Regions from separate parts of the Paenibacillus shunpengii genome, predicted to be linked through region 1. Evidence: riboswitches for the same ligand, from Rfam matches in the RefSeq annotation. Region 1 holds a riboswitch; each other region holds the start of a gene.
What was found. Region 1 has a riboswitch for cyclic di-AMP ahead of ACFSVM_RS18840 (ubiquitin-like domain-containing protein). Riboswitches for the same ligand answer to the same signal wherever they lie in the genome.
Positions count from the first base shown of each region.

Region 2: linked by a shared signal. The riboswitch ahead of ACFSVM_RS03255 (hypothetical protein) and the one ahead of ACFSVM_RS18840 (ubiquitin-like domain-containing protein) in region 1 are both predicted to bind cyclic di-AMP.
Region 3: linked by a shared signal. The riboswitch ahead of ACFSVM_RS18015 (C40 family peptidase) and the one ahead of ACFSVM_RS18840 (ubiquitin-like domain-containing protein) in region 1 are both predicted to bind cyclic di-AMP.

Region 1 covers NZ_JBHUMJ010000005.1:10,992-17,941, forward strand. The annotation lists gene ACFSVM_RS18830 (HD domain-containing protein) at 1-1,116, shown strand, start outside; gene ACFSVM_RS18835 (TatD family hydrolase) at 1,158-1,925, shown strand; cyclic di-AMP (ydaO/yuaA leader) riboswitch at 2,153-2,399, shown strand; gene ACFSVM_RS18840 (ubiquitin-like domain-containing protein) at 2,677-3,915, shown strand; gene rnmV (ribonuclease M5) at 4,082-4,627, shown strand; gene rsmA (16S rRNA (adenine(1518)-N(6)/adenine(1519)-N(6))-dimethyltransferase RsmA) at 4,632-5,519, shown strand; gene yabG (sporulation peptidase YabG) at 5,615-6,520, shown strand; gene veg (biofilm formation stimulator Veg) at 6,780-6,950, shown strand, end outside.
Region 2 covers NZ_JBHUMJ010000002.1:725,323-732,272, reverse strand. The annotation lists gene ACFSVM_RS03270 (alpha/beta hydrolase) at 1-466, opposite strand, end outside; gene ACFSVM_RS03265 (serine hydrolase domain-containing protein) at 847-1,761, shown strand; gene ACFSVM_RS03260 (HAD family hydrolase) at 1,901-2,554, opposite strand; gene ACFSVM_RS03255 (hypothetical protein) at 2,767-3,180, opposite strand; cyclic di-AMP (ydaO/yuaA leader) riboswitch at 3,321-3,478, opposite strand; cyclic di-AMP (ydaO/yuaA leader) riboswitch at 3,619-3,842, opposite strand; gene ACFSVM_RS03250 (glutathione peroxidase) at 4,219-4,698, shown strand; tRNA gene ACFSVM_RS03245 (tRNA-Leu) at 4,783-4,865, opposite strand; gene ACFSVM_RS03240 (urease accessory protein UreF) at 5,184-5,882, shown strand; gene ACFSVM_RS03235 (hypothetical protein) at 6,157-6,786, shown strand; gene urtE (urea ABC transporter ATP-binding subunit UrtE) at 6,902-6,950, opposite strand, start outside.
Region 3 covers NZ_JBHUMJ010000004.1:355,476-362,425, forward strand. The annotation lists gene ACFSVM_RS18000 (MFS transporter) at 1-456, shown strand, start outside; gene ACFSVM_RS18005 (cell wall hydrolase) at 604-1,245, shown strand; gene ACFSVM_RS18010 (cell wall hydrolase) at 1,559-2,209, shown strand; gene ACFSVM_RS18015 (C40 family peptidase) at 2,347-3,207, opposite strand; cyclic di-AMP (ydaO/yuaA leader) riboswitch at 3,212-3,350, opposite strand; gene modB (molybdate ABC transporter permease subunit) at 3,759-4,436, opposite strand; gene modA (molybdate ABC transporter substrate-binding protein) at 4,433-5,281, opposite strand; gene ACFSVM_RS18030 (substrate-binding domain-containing protein) at 5,432-6,409, shown strand; gene ACFSVM_RS18035 (right-handed parallel beta-helix repeat-containing protein) at 6,478-6,950, opposite strand, start outside.

The DNA of each region.
Region 1 (6,950 bases):
CACAGCCGCTTCTCCCATTCATTAGGTGTGTATGAAATTACAAGGAAGATCATATCGCAGTTTGAACGCAATGAATATCCCGATTGGCCTAAAGAAGAGAAGCTAGTTGCTCTATGCGCAGCTCTGCTGCATGATGTTGGGCATGGTCCTTTTTCCCACTCTATTGAAGAAGCTTTTGATATGGATCATGAAGAATGGACCTGTAAGATCATACTGGGAGATACCGAAGTGGGCCGGATACTGGGTACCGTAGGTCCTGATTTTGCCCAAAAGGTCGCTTCTGTGATTGCCAAGACGTATGACAAGCCTATTGTTGTCAATCTGGTTTCAAGTCCGCTCGATGCCGATCGAATGGATTACTTGCTGCGGGATGCCTATTATACCGGAGTGAATTATGGAACCATTGACCTTGACCGAATACTTCGAATGCTGCGCCCTTACCAGGGAAGAGTTGTGGTTAAAGATTCTGGAATGCATGCCGTAGAAGATTATTTAATGTCGAGATATCAGATGTATTGGCAGGTATATTTTCACCCTGTAACTCGAAGCTCCGAAATTGTCCTGCGTCAAATCTTTAGAAGAGCCAAGGAACTCGTAGAAGAAGAGTACATCTTCAGCTTCATGCTTAGACCCCTCCTTCATCTGATTAAGGGCGATGTATCGGTCAAGGACTATCTTCGTATCGATGAATCTACGATTCAGGCTGCCTTTAATGAATGGACTTATGAGAAGGACCCCATTCTGAGTGAGCTGTGTACCCGGTTCCTGGACCGTAAGCTCTATAAGTATGTGGAAGTGGATTATATCGAGCAGAAGGATATCAAGCGAATAGAAGAAGCATTTCTCAAGGCAAACTTGAATCCAGCCTATGACCTTGAAATTGATTTTCCTACCGATCTGCCGTATGATGTGTTCCGACCTGATATTGCGGGGAGCAAGAGACAGATCATCATTCTAGACAAGCAGGAAAGACAAAGAGATATATCCGAGGTATCCGAGATTGTCCGCTCTATTAGCGGCATGCAAAAAGGGAATTATCATCTGTACTTCCCGCAGGAGAAGCTGATGAATGCACTACCCAAGCTGCCTCCGGAAATTGCCGGTATGTTTAAATAATGTGAGACAAGATACAGTCCTTGAAAGGAGAAAAATATACGATGTTATTCGACACACATACACATTTGGATGCACCCGAGTTCGACGCTGACCGCGAGGAAGTGATTCAGCGCGCTGTCGAAAAGGGGGTTACCCGAATGATTAATATAGGATTTAATCGGGAAACAATTCCGACTACGATGAAACTTGCCGAAACCTATGATTTTATCTATGCGGCAGTAGGCTGGCATCCTGTCGATGCCATTACGATGAAGGATGGAGATTTGGAATGGATTGCATCATTATGTAAACATGAGAAGGTCGTTGCGATCGGTGAAATTGGTCTGGATTATCATTGGGATACGTCTCCCAAAGAGATTCAGCATGAGGTGCTGCGCAAACAAATTGGACTGGCTAGAGAGATCGCTATGCCGATTGTTATTCATAACCGGGATGCGCATGAAGACATTATTCGAATTCTGCGGGAAGAGAGGGCACAAGAAGTAGGCGGAGTGATGCATTCTTTCTCAGGCAGCTGGGAAACTGCAAAAATGGCGCTGGATATGGGCTTTCATATCTCCTTCGGAGGACCGATCACGTTCAAGAACGCGAAGCAGCCCAAAGAGGTGCTTGCAAAGGTACCGCTTGACCGGCTTTTGATCGAAACGGATTCACCATACCTGACTCCACATCCATTCCGCGGCAAGAGAAATGAGTCAGCTCATGTGGCCTTGGTAGCAGAAATGGCAGCGGAGCTGAAGGGCATTTCTGTGGAGGAATTGGCAAGGATTACGACCGCAAATGCACTGGAACGATTTGACATTCGTTAAAATAGAGAGAAAAACAGGTGAAAAAGGGAGTAAAACGGAGCGATTAAACTTTTTGTAAGACTTTTTCGCTGATTATTACAAATTTTTAACCAATTATTTAGAAAAACATAGTTGAATACTGCTTTACAACATGTATCGAAACAGGATATCATCGTTTCAGTGAATTGTTGATTGTTGGTAAAGTCCATTTTACATTCAGTTGATTTACCACTTTGAATTCACTTCATGAGTCATTCTCGCTGAATCTTTTGTAATTTAACAAAGAACGGGGGAACCGATATAGTGGTCTGCTGCTAGTCAGAAGATGGAATTAAGAGAGTTGTCTCTCTTGCTCTGACCACTGTATTTGATTTCAACACTTGAGTCTTGGGGTGAACGTAAAGGACAGCTGCCATGAGCAGCCTGGATCTGAGCGGGGGCGACTCTTACGCCCGAACCCGACAGCTAACTCCGTAAGCGTATTGAAGAGGCAAAACTCGTGCATGATGTTTCCGATATTCTCATTTGAACTTATCGGAGCCACGAAAGATTTCCTCTTAAACTCTTTTTTGGCTTCTTTGTTTTAGGAGAATAAAAGTTACATTGTCGTCATACTGTTGGTTAACAGGAGGTGACATCATGCTGCGAAGAGTGGCACATGATGCAGAATCGGACGGGAGTTTCTCCGGTTTTGTAGACAAATCGGTATAGTCGCGTCAAATACAATCATGCAATACTCTTGACGGCGGGACTATGAAGGAGGACGGAGGAAGTGGGAAATTTCCAACTAGAGGAGACCCATGAGTCACCATCATCCAGCAAGTCTTTCGCGTTGCGATGGAAGCATGAGAATCTGCGTCAGATCACACTAGTCGCAATCTTCTCAATCGCACTGTTAGTCATGATCTCACTCATTGTGTATGGTCAGGGAGGCAAAGAAATCTCAATTGTCGTGGACGGCAAGGTTCAAACCTTGGAAACACGTGAAGGAATGCTTAGTGAAGTGCTGGATGAGCATTCAATCGCAGTCAGTCCACATGACGAAGTATCGATGTCTTTGAGTGATGAGATTGAAGATGGGGATCGAGTAACAATTAACCGGGCCGTAGCGATTAACGTAACGGCAGACGGTGAGACAGAGCAAGTTTATACAACACAGGATACCGTTAAGGAAGCACTTGCTGCTCATAGCATCGAAGTATCAGAAGATGATAAAGTATATCCTGCTGCTGACACTGCGGTGAAGGCAGATCTTAATATTCGAGTAGTCCGGGTGACTAAGCAAACAGCGTCACAAGAAGCTTCGATTCCGTTCAAGGTGATCAAGACGGCTGACCCAAGCTTGTACAAGGGCGATAACCGGGTCATTCAGAGCGGCAAGGAAGGTGTAATTGTCCAGACGATCGAGAAGACCTTCCAGGACGGCGAATTGGTGTCCAAGAAAATGACGGGCAAGAAGGTACAGACCAACCGTGTCGACAAAGTCATTGCCGTAGGAACGAAGAAGAAGCCTGAGCCAGTTCAGGAAACCGTGGTTGCCTCTGCAAGTGAAGCTGAAGCTGAAGCTGCAACTGCAACTGCTTCTAAAGCTTCTAATGCATCCTCTTCGAAATCGTCAGCAAATCTGGCTGATAAAGTGAAGAAGGTATCTGCTTCAAGTGACAGCGATTCTGTCACGAAGGACGGAGTTACATTCAAGGCCAAAAAAGTGCTAAGCAATGTATCTATGACGGCCTATTCCTCAGAACAAGAGGGCATTGGTACGAAGACGGCTTCCGGCACGCGTGTACAGGAAGGGCGTACCATTGCAGTTGACCCTGATGTGATCCCTCTCGGATGGTGGGTATACATTGAAGGCGTAGGATTCCGTCGTGCCGAAGATACAGGCGGCGCAATCAAAGGCAACAAAATTGATGTGTATTATGACAGCTTGGAGCAGGCACTCAATTTTGGCCGCAAAAAAGGTAAAACAGTATACGTTATCGGTCCGGTGAAGCCGGAACTGAATTAAAATATATTTTACAATGCGTCCCTGATGTTATAGTATTAACATCAAGATTAGGTGATGCTATATAAGGTGAACGAAAGTTTAGACAGCAAGTCTATCGTTTGCCTCTTACATGCAGAAGAGGAGTTTTTCCTCTTCTCTTTTTGTTTAGAAAGGAAGTCATGTGATCATGATTAAAGAAATCATTGTCGTTGAAGGCAGAGATGATACCGTAGCCATCAAGCGTGCAGTGAATGCAGATACAATAGAAACCGGCGGTTCTGCTATAAACGCCCGTATACTTAAGAAAATTGAGCTTGCTCAGCAAAGAAGAGGTGTTATCGTCTTTACGGACCCTGATCATGCAGGCGAGCGAATTCGCAAAATAATATCGAACAAGATTCCCGGCGTGAAGCATGCCTTCATTAAGGAGCAGGATGCGACCCGCAAAGGTGATATTGGTGTGGAGAATGCATCTCCTGACTCTATCCGCGCAGCACTGTCCAAGGTGCATACAACCTATGATGGAGCTAAGCCGCTCATAGACTGGCAAGATCTGATTGAAGCCGGACTCATCGTCCATAAGGACGCCGCAAATCGGCGTATGATGCTGGGTAACATTCTGGGCATAGGATATTGTAATGGCAAGCAGCTGCATAAGCGGCTGACGATGTTTCAGATAAGCCGTGAGGAATTTGTACGAGCACTAGAGCAAATAGAACGTGAGGGATCATGAGAACGTGAAAAATATAGATGAGATTGCAACGCCAAGACGAACGAAAGAGATCATAGCGAAACACGGTTTTTCTTTCAAAAAAAGCCTGGGACAAAATTTTCTGATCGATCAAAATATACTCCATAAAATTGTGGATGCTGCTGATCTGGATGAACATAAAGGTGCACTTGAGATCGGACCGGGAATCGGTGCTCTAACAGAGAAGCTTGCACAGCGTGCAGGGACGGTAACTGCGGTCGAAATAGACCAACGCTTGATACCGATCCTCACCGAAGTGCTGGAACCTTACTCTAATATATATGTACATCATGGAGACGTTCTTAAAACAGATCTTCCTGAATTATTTGCAAAAAATTTCGCGGGCATGGATAAGGTCAGCGTCGTTGCTAATTTGCCTTACTATGTAACGACACCGATCTTGATGAGACTGCTGGAGGAGAAGCTCCCGCTCGACAGCATCGTTGTCATGATTCAGAAGGAAGTTGCAGAACGAATGGCTGCTTCCCCAGGAACGAAGGATTATGGGACGCTCAGCATCGCGGTGCAATATTACAGCGAGCCTGAGCTGGTATGTATCGTTCCTCATACGGTTTTTATTCCCCAGCCTAATGTTGAATCTGCTGTTATTAAGTTAAAGGTAAGAGAGAAGCCTCCGGTTGAAGTGAAGGACGAGAAGTTTTTCTTCGAAGTGATTCATGCTTCATTTGCACAAAGACGGAAGACCATCGCGAATAATCTGAAGAGCCGTTTCTTTACCAAAGAAAACAGAGATCAGCTGGAGCCCCTGCTGGAGGCAGCTGAGATTGAACCTGCGAGACGAGGAGAGACACTCAGTATTGAAGAGTACGCCCGTCTAAGCGATGTCTTGCTGGAAGCAGGGATTAAAGGTTAAGACGCTGAAGAGCCTTGTACTCCGCAAATTACGAAAAAAGAGATGAACCAAAGCCCTGCCTCGCCCATAACATAGGGTTAGAGGTGATAACGTTGATGAATATAGGAGACTTGGTCGTTCGGAAATCGTATGGGGGAGATGTCACGTTCCGAGTGGAGGGCCTCGAGAAGGATAAAGCAGTCATTAAAGGAACTGAATTCAGGCTCCTTGCGGATTCTCCGCTGAATGATCTGATCAGAGTGCCGTATGAGCCAGAGACGAACAAGACCCGGCTGGCACATATTAAAGCAAACGAATCTTACTCGCTATTGCAGAAGCATCGTCTGGAGCAAGCACAGCGTAACCAGGCGGGGTTAGTTGATGAGTGGAGCAAGAACACACAGACAGAGTCTCCTTCTTTTTTTGAAATGCCTGGCAAGGTGCTCCATCTGGATGGAGATCCTAATTATCTTAAGAAAAGCATGGCATTGTATGAAAGACTGCGTGTACCCGCAGAAGGCCATTATGTACATGAAGCTTCCATGGCAGATACACTATATCGGCTCCTGCCGCGCTCACGTCCTGATATAGTCGTTATTACGGGGCATGACGGAGTACTAAAGGGCAGACAGCCCTATGATCTGTATAACATCAATCATTATAAGAATTCATCAAACTTCATTACAGCTGTTCAGGTAGCGAGACAATATGAATGGCATTTGGATGCGCTGACGATCGTTGCAGGTGCGTGTCAGTCTCATTTTGAAGCACTGATCCGTGCAGGTGCGAATTTTGCCAGCAGCCCCAGCCGGGTATTAATACATGCGCTTGATCCTGTATATGTGGCAGCGAAGGCGGCGTTCACTTCCGTAAAGGATACCATTAACATTAATGATATTATCCATCACACGATTAGCGGCAGTGACGGTGTCGGCGGGCTTGAGTCCAGAGGGAGCTATCGGATAGGCTTACCTCCCCTTCAGGATTTGTCCACTCTTAAGGTCACACCAGCGGCGATCTGAAGCTTATAGAAGAAATATTTGTGTCACAAGGACTCCTTAATTTAAAGGGGTCTTTTTTTGCTTCATATAACAAGGGTGAAATGAGCTATTTACCAAGAGAAGGGTAGCGAATTCGATCCAAAAAATATGGTGGCGAATTAAAGCAATAACGTTGCTAAAATATTCGTTGACAACACATTTTTGATGCTGATATAATTGATGATTTGACAAACTCTGAAACCCCTTGTATAATGGACAAGGAAAGAGGTGGTCGTTAGCCATGGCTAAAAATTCGCTATTGGATATCAAACGCAGTCTCGACGCTCATGTTGGCCAGAAGATTCTACTTCGTGCAAACGGTGGACGCCGTAAGACAATTGAGCGTACTGGTGTATTGGAAGAAACGTACCCTTCTGTTTTTATTGTGAAGCTAGATCAAGAACAGCAAACG
Region 2 (6,950 bases), on a different contig from region 1:
CAGTGGTCATGTCACTTCTGTGCAGTCTCTGCTGGATATCCGTCACCCCTGAAAATGAAACGACTTTACGGTAACGTTCTGGATAAGTCAGCCCGCATTTAAGTGCTCCGTATCCTCCCATCGACAATCCTGCGACATAAGTCAGTTCGGGATCCTGGTTCATGTGGATGAGATTGGCACAAGTCCTGGGCAGCTCCTCCGTGATGTAATAAAAATAATCGAGTCCATACGCCATATCGGTATAGTAGCTTCGATTGGCCTCCGGCATGATGACTGTGCATCCATATTTCTGCGCATACGTCTCCATTGTGGTCATACGATGCCAAGTGCTCGCATTATCTCCTGCACCGTGGAGCAAATAAAGCGTACAACTCGGTCGTTCCCCATATTCTGTTGGAGAGATGACATGGATGCTTGTCGTCATACGAAGCGTCGGCGAACCTGTCTCTACTGCTATATAGGCCATAAAAATCTCCTTTCTGATCCACTTTTTCGAATCGTTTCACCATACTATTCTACGGTTATTCCTCTGTTTTTCGATGATAAAGTCATTTGGAATCGCTTTCTTCGAATCGTTTCGATTCCTATCATAAGCTCTTCTCTTGAAGATTGTCAATGCAGTTTACATGGTTTTTTACCGATCTCTAAAAAGCACAGCTGAAGATATTGACTTTCAAATGAGCCTGTAATACCATATTTCACGAAATTCAGAGGACTGGAATCAATCTCCTAATCTCCCTTAAGCTGATTTATGAAATTAATTCCCTGTTCTAAACGTTTCGAAGCTATGACTTGTACTGAAACCTGTGTCAGATCCATGCTGGCGAATTAGGAATGGAGGAAACTATGATACGTACATTGAGCGGCTTTGAGAAGAAGATTAGATCACAAGACTTAAATGTCTTTTCGATTCGTGTGCTGCAGGATGGCGGGCTGGTTGGAGAATGGAACCGTGATCAAGACATGCGTCGTCAGCAGCATTCAATCAGCAAATCATTTACATGCATGGCCGCTGGTCTTGCCATCGAGGAAGGAAAGCTCACACTGGATACAAAGCTCGGTGAATTTTTCAACTACAACACCACTTACCGCTCTCAGGATCCGCAGCTTCCTTCTCCGGATGAGCTCACCCTTTATGATTTGTTACGGATGTCTTCGGGACACGACTCTCCACCGCTATGGCTGCCGGAGCGGCAGTCACTGACGGAGAAGGATTGGGCAAAATACTATTTGTCCCTGCCGCTGAACCGCCCTCCCGGCAAACAGTTTACTTACAGCAGCGGCGATACATTCATGATCTCGGCGTTGATTCAGGCAGCCGTCGGTGAGACGGTCCACCGTTATTTGAACTCCCGCTTGTTTGATCCTCTGGGTATACATCATGTGGAATGGGAAACCTCGCCTCTCGGGGTCACTTTGGGATGTGCAGGCCTCGTGATCAGCACCGAAGAATTAAGCAGATTCGGCCAAATGCTGCTGGATGAGGGGGCTTACGAGGGCAAGCAGCTGGTGCCTGCAGAATGGATTCAATTTGCGACTCGCAAGCATATTGATTCTGTCGGCGAAGGAGACTGGTCGCTCGGCTATGGCTGTCAGTTTTGGATGTGTTCTCACGGAGCATATCGAGGGGATGGTGCACACGGCCAGCTGCTCGTGATCATACCGGACCGGAGAGCCGTGATTGCTGTTAACAGTGAGGAAGATCGTATACAGTCTATCCTTGACGCAGTGTGGGAGGATGTCCTGCCTATTTTAGAATAAGCCGCCTGTCACTCTTGAACCAACTCCCTGAACGCAGGAAAACTGCGCCCCAGCTGTTAGCTTGCTGCTAACCATCGGAGCGCAGTCCCTCTGCACAGCAGCTACTATCTGCTGTATAAGCCTCAGTTTATTATTAGGTTTATAGAAGCAGGGCCGTCAGTGCGTTCAGATTATTCACAGTATAGTCCGGTGTATCCTTATCATTCGTGAAAGGCTGGTAGCGGCCGTAACCCTGCATAATTCGAATCGTAATCATTCCAAGCGATTTGGCTGGGATAATATCATTATCAATACGATCCCCGATCATGATGGATTCCGAGGGCTCAGCTCCGGCTGTTTTCAGTGCATATTGATATAAGCGCACATCTGGTTTAGACAAGCCTTGTTCGGCCGAACATGCAATAACATCTACATAAGAACGAAGTCCATATTTCTCCAGCCGCTCTTCCGTACCCGGACTTTGGTTAGCCACGATACCGATCCTATAGCGTTCGCCCAGCTGCTCAAGAACAGACCGAGCTTCAGCGTAAGGCTCTTCGAGCTCCTTTTGAAACTTAAGCCTAGGCTTGATATACTCTCTGTCCTCCTCGGAAGGCACGAGCTCCGAAATCGCGTACTGCATGGGAGAAGCGATGTAATTGGAATAGCTCTGAATAAATTTGCTGCGTACGTCCTCCATTGTAATGTTATACCCGAGTCCATTTGCTTCTCTCACAAATTGGCCGATAATGTGATCAACGGGAACCCATTCATTTACGAGTGTATCTCCTATATCAAAAAAGAGCCATTTCACATGATCAAACTTCCCCATAATGCCATTCTCTACCTTTCCATCTGTAAATATAGAAAAAGAGACCCATGCTTATATCACGAGTCTCACATGCTATGTTTCCTTTAACTCCAGTATATCAATCCTGCATCTAATTACGCAAACTGTATAGTAAGCACCTACACTAGCCATTAGCCGCAGTCTCCTGCTTCTATCGCTGTGTGCGTGCAGATCAATTAATTAACAGCAGCCCGTTCTCCATTTAACAGAAATCCTACTTCGCCCTTGATTGTAAAAATAACGTGGTCTGCGCCCATACCGCGGTATACTCCGCGAGGATGATTCAGCTGTGTAATAATGGTAATCGGCTTACGTGTCCAGGGTCTGCATATTTGCAAAAACCGGCAGGTCAGATTCAAGCTGTTCTCAAAAATAAAAATACGTCCTACCGCCGCATTAGGCAGCAGCCATTTACTTGTAAACGCCGTATCCATACGTATAATGTGCTCTACTCCAAGCCGTTTGACCTGCTTCTCTTCCTGTGCACTGTTCGTCAGTACAGCAAAAGAAAGCTTCTTGTACATTAATAATCGAATAAAATTTCTGGCCGCTTCATTTGGTGCCGTAACTAAAATAACTTCATCACTCATTACAATCATTTCCTCCCTGTAATAGAAAAAGACAACAAAAAAAGAACACCGACGATCAAAGGCATGCCCGGTGCTCTCCCACCTATATATCAGAACATGGCAAAACATGACCTGCGATATAGGCGCTACTCGGCTTGCTGCCTCTCCCTTTGTTACGCTTACGAGGTTAGCTGTCGGATTCGGACAAGAGAGATTGCCCTATTCACGGCAATAGCCATGAAATTCACCCCATGGATCGATGCATCCACATCTGGGTCCCCCGCTTTTTGGATCAACAAAAATTCAGCGCATAAATAAAACCACAGAGGATTAAACCTCTGTGGCTGATCGCTCACAAGATTTATCATTCCTCTCTCAAACGTTGGCACAGACGATACCTAGAGAATATTCACGTTAAGCGAAGTGAAGGAAAGAATCATGCATTTCTTCCACATCTCTAGTTCAGCTCTGTACAGCTTACGAGGTTAGCTGTCGGATTCGGACGGTGAGAGTCGTCCTATCTGTTCCTGATGATTCCATATGACATTCCACATGAATCTTCGGTTCAGAATTCACCCCATGCATCGTGTATCATTCGGCTCTCACACCGAATCAAGCACGCTGCCTTACTCTGGTTCCCCCGCTCTCCGCCATATTAGGCAGAAATTAAGCGATCATAGCAATGAGAAACTATTTAAATAAACGGTTGTTCGTTTGCTCAAGATTTACGATATGAATCATACACCCGTTGAAAATCGATGTAAAGCTCCTTCAGCGGCTCATCTTGACGATTTAGCGTTGTTTTTGGATAGAATAAGAGTAAAACATTCATCAATATGCATGCAGCTTATCTGTTCTCAGTTTATCTCGTTATTTCGTTTAATTCTAATGCCTAAGTTTACCTTCGACAATCGTCCCCCTCCATTCTTAAGCTTTGTTTGACTTTCTCCATATATTGTTTAAAATTAAATTGTTATCAATATATATAATGAGATTGATGGAAAACGGCAATACAAGCATCATTTATATTCCAAATTTATAAAAAGGATGGATGAAGGCATGTCGATTTATCAATACCAAGTGAATACACTTAAAGGCCAGAAGTTAAGCATGGAGGAGTACAAAGGAAAAGTACTCTTGATCGTAAATACAGCGAGCAAGTGCGGACTAACCCCTCAATACAAAGGACTGCAGGAGCTATATGACAAATTCAATGACCAATCCTTTGAAATTCTCGGTTTCCCCAGCAACCAATTTGCCGAACAAGAACCGGGCTCAAATGATGAAATCGCAGAGTTCTGCCAAATGAACTATGGTGTGAGCTTCCCGATGTTTGAGAAGATTAAAGTCAATGGAGATGAGGCACATCCGCTGTTCAAGCACTTAAAGGACAGTGCACCAGGTATACTTGGCTCGAAGGCGATTAAGTGGAATTTCACCAAGTTTCTTATCGATCAGAACGGAAATATTGTAAAAAGATACAGTCCACAAACGACACCGGACAAGATTGAAGCGGATATCGCCAAGCTGTTAAAATGAGAATTTTGCATGTAATCCCCGTCGAAACCCACACTGAGCAAAAAAAAGAGCTTGAAGCAAATTGCTTCAAGCTCTTTCGTATGATGCGGTCGAGAGGACTCGAACCTCCACGGGTATACACCCACTACCCCCTCAAGATAGCGTGTCTGCCATTCCACCACGACCGCGCATCTTGTATAGCATTTTCGTGCCAACAAAATATATTATACACACTTATCAACCATAAGTAAAGTCATTATTTTAAAATTTATTTTTTGATTTTAGATAAGACTGTGAAGTTAAGTAAATGTCAATATATCTTACATTAAAAATAGGTATTTAACTGTTTATAGGATATTATTCCGTTTTATTATTGACAGTATAAGGATGTTTATGTAAAAATACATATCAAACATACCGATATTCAAAGATAAATTGACATATACATAACATATGAATTCACCCAAGATGGTTATCGCGTTTAACACAATAAGGGGGCGAATCTGGTGAACAGAGGAAATAAGCTTCTTGATTATGTAAAACTGCTTGATTCCTCACTTCAAGTCGGAGGATTCTCTCATTCCTTCGGACTTAAGTCATACATCGAGGAAGGTACGATCCAAACGACTACCGACCTGGAGACATTCATGCGATGCGAGCTGCATCCAAGTCTCGTGCAGTTGGAAGGCATGGCAATCAAGGCCATCTACACAGCAGTAGAGCAGAAGGATGAGTGGAGAATCGCCCTCATTGATAAGATGCTTCACGTCAAGCGAACCCCTGCTTACAAACGGGAATCCTCCAGAGCCATGGGAAAGCGTCTCATCAAACTGTCTAAAGCGCTGCATCCATGGATGGACTTTGAGCATTTCGAAGCTCTTATCCATCGATATGATGCTGTCGGCTCACTCCCCGTCGTTCATGCCTGGATCAATACTCAGCTTGAGGTTACCGCCGACGACGCAGCTTCCGGTTATCTTCATGCTGCCAAGGATGTATGCCTGATTCACGCAAGACGACTATTAAAAATCGAAACCCGCGATCTCGACGCCTTGTCCAGCGTACTGGACAGTGACCTCGAAGAAGAATGGAACAGAGCCAGAAGCGCAAGCCTCCAGCCCTTCCAGAGCTCAATTCTGTCAATGCAATCCCTCATACCGGGCTTCCCCTTCCACGAATCCGGTATTGAACATACAAGAGCTTAAGCCTAAGGCCCCTCCAGCTCACCTCTTCAGGGCCTCCCAAGCCCCTCCCTATCTAAAGCACGCCTGGCCCCCTTCCTCTGCCAGCGTGCTTTTTTTCGTCATAATTCCACTTTACGCTGTCGCAAAAGAACGACGTATGTAAGTGATTAATGATTGTTAGATGACGCAAGAACGTATATAATATGATCAACCTTTTTTTTGGAAGAAACTCAATCTCAACACAACACCTCTGATCCATTAAAAATGTCAATATAAGTGTAGGGAGAGACTACTATTGTCCGAAGCCGAACCCTTTTTTATAAAGACCTCGTCCGAAGATTTCAAGTCAACCATTGTCATTATTGACGCTTACGGAACGATATGCTCGTACAACCATCCTCTGCCCGAGAAGATGTCCCGTTATGAATGTATTACCAGTACCAATTGGCTGGGTTCTAATTATTTCAATCTAATGGCGTCATTTCCAGGGGCGTGTCCACACAGCATGAATAACATTATCAATCAACTCAAAGAAGTACTAAACAACAACATGGCAGGTTATGTGTGCGAAGTCAGGATACTGCGGGACAACAGTTACATATGGCTTCGTCTGGAAGCATCTCTATATGAAACCTCCCTCCAATCTGACTTCAAAGGACTTGTCGTTACTCACGTTGATATCACACACCTGAAACACCTTGAACATCATCTCAAGGATGCCTCTTCCCAAATACGAACTCTTCGAGGAATGCTGCCGATCTGTGCTGTATGCAAGCGCATCAGAGATGAAGAAGATGAATGGAATACTGTGGAGAGTTTTGTCGAGAAGCATACACATGCCGAATTCACCCATGATATATGCCCTGAATGCATTCGCAAGCTGTACCCGCAATATGCAAGGATTCTAGATCACCCCTTGAGCTAGTTAACACCAGCGTTCACATAGCTCATGAATCATCAAAAAAAAACTCACCTAGAACGGACTCCTTCCGAATCAGGGCGAGTGTTTTTGTAATACCGTATTTCTTAGTTTAAACCACCTAGACCGTGAGATAATGCTCAAATGCTGCCAGATCCAGATCCTCCGGC
Region 3 (6,950 bases), on a different contig from region 1:
AAGAGCTTCCAATACGTGCTGATTATGACATTAGCCCAGCTTCCAGGATATTTCACAGCGGCTTACTTCATTGAGAAGTTCGGACGTAAATTCGTACTCGTTGTATATTTGGTGATGACCGCAGTAAGTGCATTGTGGTTTGGTAATGCGGAAACAGAAGTCAGCCTGATTCTGGCAGGCATGTCATTATCATTCTTTAACCTTGGAGCTTGGGGAGGAATGTACGCCTACACGCCGGAGCTGTATCCGCTTAAGGCACGTTCAACGGGTGTCGGACTTTCTGCCTCAATCGGCCGCGTTGGAGGGATTCTTGCACCGCTGCTCGTAGGACTATTGGTACAAAACGGGGTTGCCGTGGAGTCAATTTTCGTATTGTTTTTTGTTACCGTGCTAATAGGTGCAGCAGCTGTTCTTATCCTTGGCAGAGAGACTAAAGGGCTTGAGCTCGAAGATTAGGACCATTGTCAGATATGACAAATTTGTAACCTGTGATATAGTGTAGTTCGTAGGTGAACGTTTTTGTTCCGCCTTTTCAAGTAATGAAGTCAGTCGTCCTTGATGATACAGACTAACATGAATGAAACTGGAGGATATCTGATCTTAATGAAGAAGAAAATAACAACTCTATTAATAACATGTGCCTGTGCACTTTCCGTGCTGGGCTCAGCGGCATCAGCAGACGCAGCGACACTGCGCCTTGGCAGTCAAAGTGCAGAGGTCGTGGAAGTACAAGAAAGACTGCATAGCAAAAATTATTTTACGGCTGGAATCAGCGGTTACTATGGTAACCATACGAAAGCTGCCGTCAAGTCATTCCAGCGAGCTTACGGATTAAGTGTGGATGGTGTTGTCGGTCCTAATACGAAGTCCAAGCTTGAGGCGGTTGCTCCAATCAACAATAAGGTGCTTCGGCATTTGGCAGGGATTATACAGGATGAGGCTGGCGGTGAATCCTTGACAGGTAAGATTGCGGTGGGTGCCGTTATTCTGAACCGGGTTCAGAGCAATGCTTTTCCGGACTCCATAACAAACGTCATATTCCAGAAGAATCAATTTACGCCGGCCATGGACGGTAAACTCAGCAGTCCAACGGCTGCATCCTATGAGGCTGCCCGCAGGGCGCTGACGGGCTATGATCCCTCCAAGGGTGCTCTGTATTTCTATAACCCTAAGACAGCATCCTCGTCGTGGATTAAATCCCGGCCTGTGACGCAAAGACTTGGGAATCATGTATTTACGAAATAGCGGATCGATCCAATTCGCTTCTGTATAAAATGCAACAGTTTACTGTAAAGATGGGGTTTGTACTGTAATTGGAAAAGAAATGATCCGCTGAAGGATATCATTAGTGCTCGATTTTGGTAGCTTTCAGCGGATTAATCATAATATATCTGCACTGACATATAGGCAGTGACATCATCGCTATATGAGGCGATTTATATCCAAATATATCTAAATATACACTTATCTATATTTATAGATATATTTAATTGAATGCAGAACTATGACTGGTGCTGCTTCGCTGATCTATTCAAACACAACAGGAGGAATGACATCAATGAGAAAACTAACAAAACGACTTATGATCTGTGCTGCGCTTCTGGGAGCGTATGGAACGGTTGCTGCACCGGCAGGTGCAAGTGCTGCGGTAATGCAGCAGGGAATTCAGAGTGCTGATGTGCTGGACTTGCAGGAAAGACTAAGCAGTATCGGATTTATGAGTGCAGGGTCAACAGGATATTACGGTAAGGCAACGGAGCAGGCCGTTCGCTCCTTCCAAAAGCAATTTGGACTCAAGATTGACGGAATCGCAGGGCCAGAGACGATCAGCGTGCTTAAGAAAAAAGCACCGATTAACCAAACTTCACTGAATCAACTAGCCAAGGCTATCCATGGCGAGGCCCGGGGAGAATCCTTTGAAGGTCAAGTAGCAGTCGGAGCAGTGATCTTGAACCGGGTTCAATCGGATGAATTCCCGGACTCCATCACAGAGGTCATTCTGCAGCCAAGACAGTTTACCGCCGTAGATGACGGCCAATACAATTTGGCTCCTGATGAGACTGCGATCAAGGCGGCAAAGAGTGCGCTCAATGGCTGGGATCCGTCAGGTGGAGCTCTGTACTATTATAACCCTGAGATCGCAACCTCCGAATGGAGCAAGGAACGTCCAACGATCAAGCAGATCGGTAATCATCTGTTTACGAATTAATCCAATATCATATATAAAAAAGGAGCTGCCACAAAATTACTGTGGCAGCTTCTTTGCTATAGATATAAATACAGAGCATACATAATGAACCCCTTTGCAGGCAAGCAGCAAAGGGGTTTTGATTATATATATTTCATTTATAGAACTCTTTTTGCACCGACGTATTTAGGACCCCAATAGGTATTGTCCAGGCTGTCGATTTTTACGCCGGAGGAACTGGTAGCTGAAATGAAATTATTGTTTCCTACATAGATACCGACATGAGAGATCGAGCTTCCTGTTGTCTTGAAGAAGACCAGATCGCCTTGCTGCAGGTTTCCTTTGGATACAGATGAGCCTTGGTTATATTGGGTAGCTGCTGTACGCGGCAGGGATACTCCGTATTTATCGAATACATATTTAACCAGACCAGAGCAATCGAACCCGCTTGTGGTCGAACCGCCGTAAACATAAGGAACGCCGATGTGATTCATCGCTTCATTTACAATGCTAGTGCCTTTGACATGGTCGTTTGGAACAAGTGCAGGGCTGTATGTTTTACCGGTTGTGCTAATCATGGCCAGCATAAGATCCTTTTTCCAAGTTACGTCATAGCCCATGGCTTCTGATACAAAACGAATGGGTACATATGTACGGTCATTTCGGATGAACACTTGCGTGCCGAGACTTACTTTGCTGCTGTTGACCATCGCAGTCGTCTGGTTAGTTTGAATACGAATGGTTGTACCTCCCTTGGACAGCTTGACCACCGTTTCTTTTCCGCTCTTAAATACTTTAATCGTATAGTTCATTTCGTCAGCAAGCATGCGGACCGGCACTTGTGTACTGTAATTCTGATCCAGGAATGGCTCCGCGTCTGGGAAATCGATCAGATTACTGTTCACTTGAATATTTACCGTATTGGTACTGGAAGAGGATGCATCTGCTTGTCCATTACCCATGATTAACCCAGCTGCGAGCAGGGATGAGAACAACATATATTTACCAAACTTCTTCATTCTGAAAATTTCCTCCAATTGCCTCCGAGGTTAGCTGTCGGGTTCGAGTAGAAGGTACTCTAGCATTTCTTAACTGCTGCATTCACCCCAAATGTTGTAAATCGTCCCCCGTACTATTCTGATAGATTCGGCACACTTTTTTAATATGAATTAACTGTAATTAATATATAATAAATTAAGGTTAAAAAGTATCAAAAATGTTACCTTTGTTTTACTTTTTGTACACCAATTATTGGAATAAAACATAGAAAGAACCGGATTTTTTCGAGTAATTTCCGCTAAGTCGGGTAATATATTGTCATTGATTTGAAACAGGTATCTACAAAAGTAACAATATTGTAACTAAATAAATTGATTCTGGGACTCTATCTTATATCCATATATTGTAATAATGCCAAAAACAAAAATATATTAATAAATTGAGCACCAAAAAACCCTTCGTTAAAATCACATAAGGGTTTGGTTTGAACTATTATTTATGCTGCATACATTGATTTTACTGATTTCCTGCCGCTGCATTGGAGTGGTTCTGTTGATATATATACACAATGCTAATCCTTTTTTCTGCGTCCTGTCAGAAGCAGCAGCAGGAACGACATAAGTACGATCGCAATCGTCCAGGCCCAGGCCATGACCGTATTCCCGCTGTCCACAGCAATGTATATGGCCGTAGGGACGGTTTGAGTTTTTCCTGGAATATTGCCTGCAAGCATCAGCGTTGCGCCGAACTCACCAAGCGCTCGTGCAAATCCGAGAATATAAGCAGAAATAACAGAAGGCCAGATGAGTGGAAGTGTAATATACCGGAATACCTGCCATTCATTCGCACCGATCGAGCGTCCGGAAGCTTCAAGCTCGGAATCAATGGACGTAAATCCGACCTTCATCGTCTGATACACCAGTGGAAACGAGACGACAACAGCGGCGATGACACAGGCTGTCCACGAGAATACGACAGGTGCGGCAAAGATGGCCTCAATCCATGCTCCGATCCAGCTATTTCTCCCCAGCAGGACGAGCAGCAGAAAGCCTACAACCGTGGGTGGAAGGACCATTGGCAGCATAAACGCTGTTTCTAGCAGCAGCTTTCCTTTGAACTTGCTCTTGGACATCCATCTTGCAGTAAGCCCGCCCATCACAATCGTGATAACACTGGACAATAGGGCAACCAGTAAGGATAAGCGCACAGGAGCCCAGAAGTCATGCCAGTCAAATGAAGCTGACATCATTCAGGCACCGAGAACCCGTATTTAGTAAATACAGCTTGGGCTTCGGAAGACTGTAAAAAGTCATAAACCGCTTTTGCCGCTTCGGGATGCGCACTGTCCAATACCACACCTACAGGGTATGTAATTGCTGTGTAGCTTGAGGGATCGACAGTGTGCACGATCTTCACTTTGCTGGAAGTAAGTGCATCTGTTTTGTATACAAAACCGGCATCGGCATTCCCGGTTTCGACATACTGTAATACTTGCCGCACATCCTTGGCCTGAACTATTTTGGGTTGGAGTTGTTCATATAAGCCAAGCGAAGTAAGCGCCTCTTGTGCATAGCTTCCTGCAGGTACACTTTCAGGTATGCCAAGGGCAACAATCTTGATATCTTTAGCAGTGAGATCCTGCTCAGAGGATATAGGCAGCTCGTTGCTGCTGGAAGTAATCAGTACGAGCTCGTTGGTTAACAGCGTAGTCGTATTTTCTGTATCCATGAGCCCCTTATCTATAAGGGTCTGCATATTTTTCTCAGCTGCTGACAGAAACAGATCAGCCGGTGCCCCTTGCTCAATCTGCTGCTGAAGAGAGCCGGAGCCGCCAAAGTTGAAGCTGAGCTTTATACCAGGATGAGCTGTCTCAAAGCGGGGCTGTAGTTCCTCCAGTACATCAGTTAAGCTTGCAGCCGCTGAGATCGTCAGCTCTGTGCGTTCAGATGAAGGAGTCGAGGATGCGCTGCTGTCCGAATTGTTATGGTCTGCTGAAGGGTATGGTGAAGAAGCATTGGGTGATGCACAGGCAGATATGAATACCAGAGCTAGAAGGAAGAAAGAAATCATACTAAGCTTCGTTTGTTTTAACATAATCTCCATCCAATCGATATATTTGATTATAATTAGATATAATTAAATATATTATATTGGTTCTTTGAACAATTACAATACGAGGGTAAGAAAAGAGTATGGTACAATCAATAGCATTAATCATTTGTTATTGCATACCTGACAAGAGGGGTGGCAGATGTGACTGATATTTCCTATACAACCGAGGAAATCGCCCAGCTACTAAAAATATCAAAATTAACGGTGTACGATCTGATTAAGAAGGGGCAGCTTACAGCCTATCGTGTAGGTAAGCAGATGCGGGTCGACCACTCTGATCTTGAGGCGTACAAGCAGCGCTCCAAAGGGGTTGGTCAATATTCTAGTGAGGAGACAAGATCTTTAACTCCGGTGATCGATGCTCCTGCGAATCCACCAGCTGTTCAGGTGACGACTCAGGGAGTAAGGCAAGTGGTGATTACAGGACAAGATATGAGCCTCGATATTTTGGTGCGGCATATAGAGAAGCGCTCGCCTGGCATCAGGCCGCTTAGATCCTACGTAGGCAGCCTGGACAGCTTAATTTCCATGTATCAGGGACATTCCGATATTGTCAGCACCCATCTACTGGACGGAGATACCGGAGAATACAACATTCCTTATATTCGCAAATTGCTGATCGGCTGCTCTTATAAAGTTGTGAATTTGATGAGCAGACGAGCAGGACTATACGTTCAGCCTGGCAATCCTCATGAACTGCATGAGTGGAAGGATCTGGCCAAGTCGGGAATTCGTATGGTGAACCGGGAGCGGGGTGCAGGAGCACGGGTGCTGCTTGAGGAACAGCTTCGTATGCATGGGATCGCTGCCCGAGAGCTAATGGGCTATTATGACGAGGAATCCAATCATTTGGCTGTGGCCGGAAGGGTCGCTTCCAAACAGGCAGATGTCGGAGTAGGCATCGAGAAAGCGGCAACGATTGTGCAAGGGGTGGAATTCATTCCGCTGACGGTAGAGAGATATGACCTTGTGCTAATAAATAAGCCCGAGAATGAAGTGCTTATTCGAACTGTTCTGGATATATTGCGTTCCGAGTCCTTTATCCGGGAGCTGGGTTCAATATCGGGATATGATCTATCCCGGACAGGGGAAGTGCTGTTTGAGGCTTGAAATCAGTGAATATATGTAAGAAGGAGCCGAACGCTTGTCGGCTCCTTCTTACATATTTGTAGTAACAATTAACGTGCTCCAATATTTGTACCGCTTGGTGTCCCGGCTCCGATCAAATCACTGCCTGAAGCCAGTTTCAAGAAATTGCCCAATACCGGATTTCCGTTTGCGTCACGAGCAACTGCGGGAACAAGAGACTGAAAATCTTCACTGCTGGCGAGCAGCCCCTTCGCATTGACGCTTTTTTTGTTTTTCCACCACACGTTGCTGGATGCTACGTCTGTTCCGCTCGTCTTATCGCTTGCTCCTCCGGCAAAGGATAAATTGTTTGTGAAGATATGCGTACCCTCATCAAATGCAAAATTACTCTGTCCGTTGCTCCAGGATGTATTGTTCTTGAAGTTAATGGAGCCGGGATTGCTGTTAAAAGTAAAGCCGTGCTTCTTGTTTTGGAAAGCAATGCTGTTAACCACCGTATGATTCACCGCGATATCCTCTCCACCCAGCTTAAATCCGTTGCCGTCACTGCTCGTAGTAGACG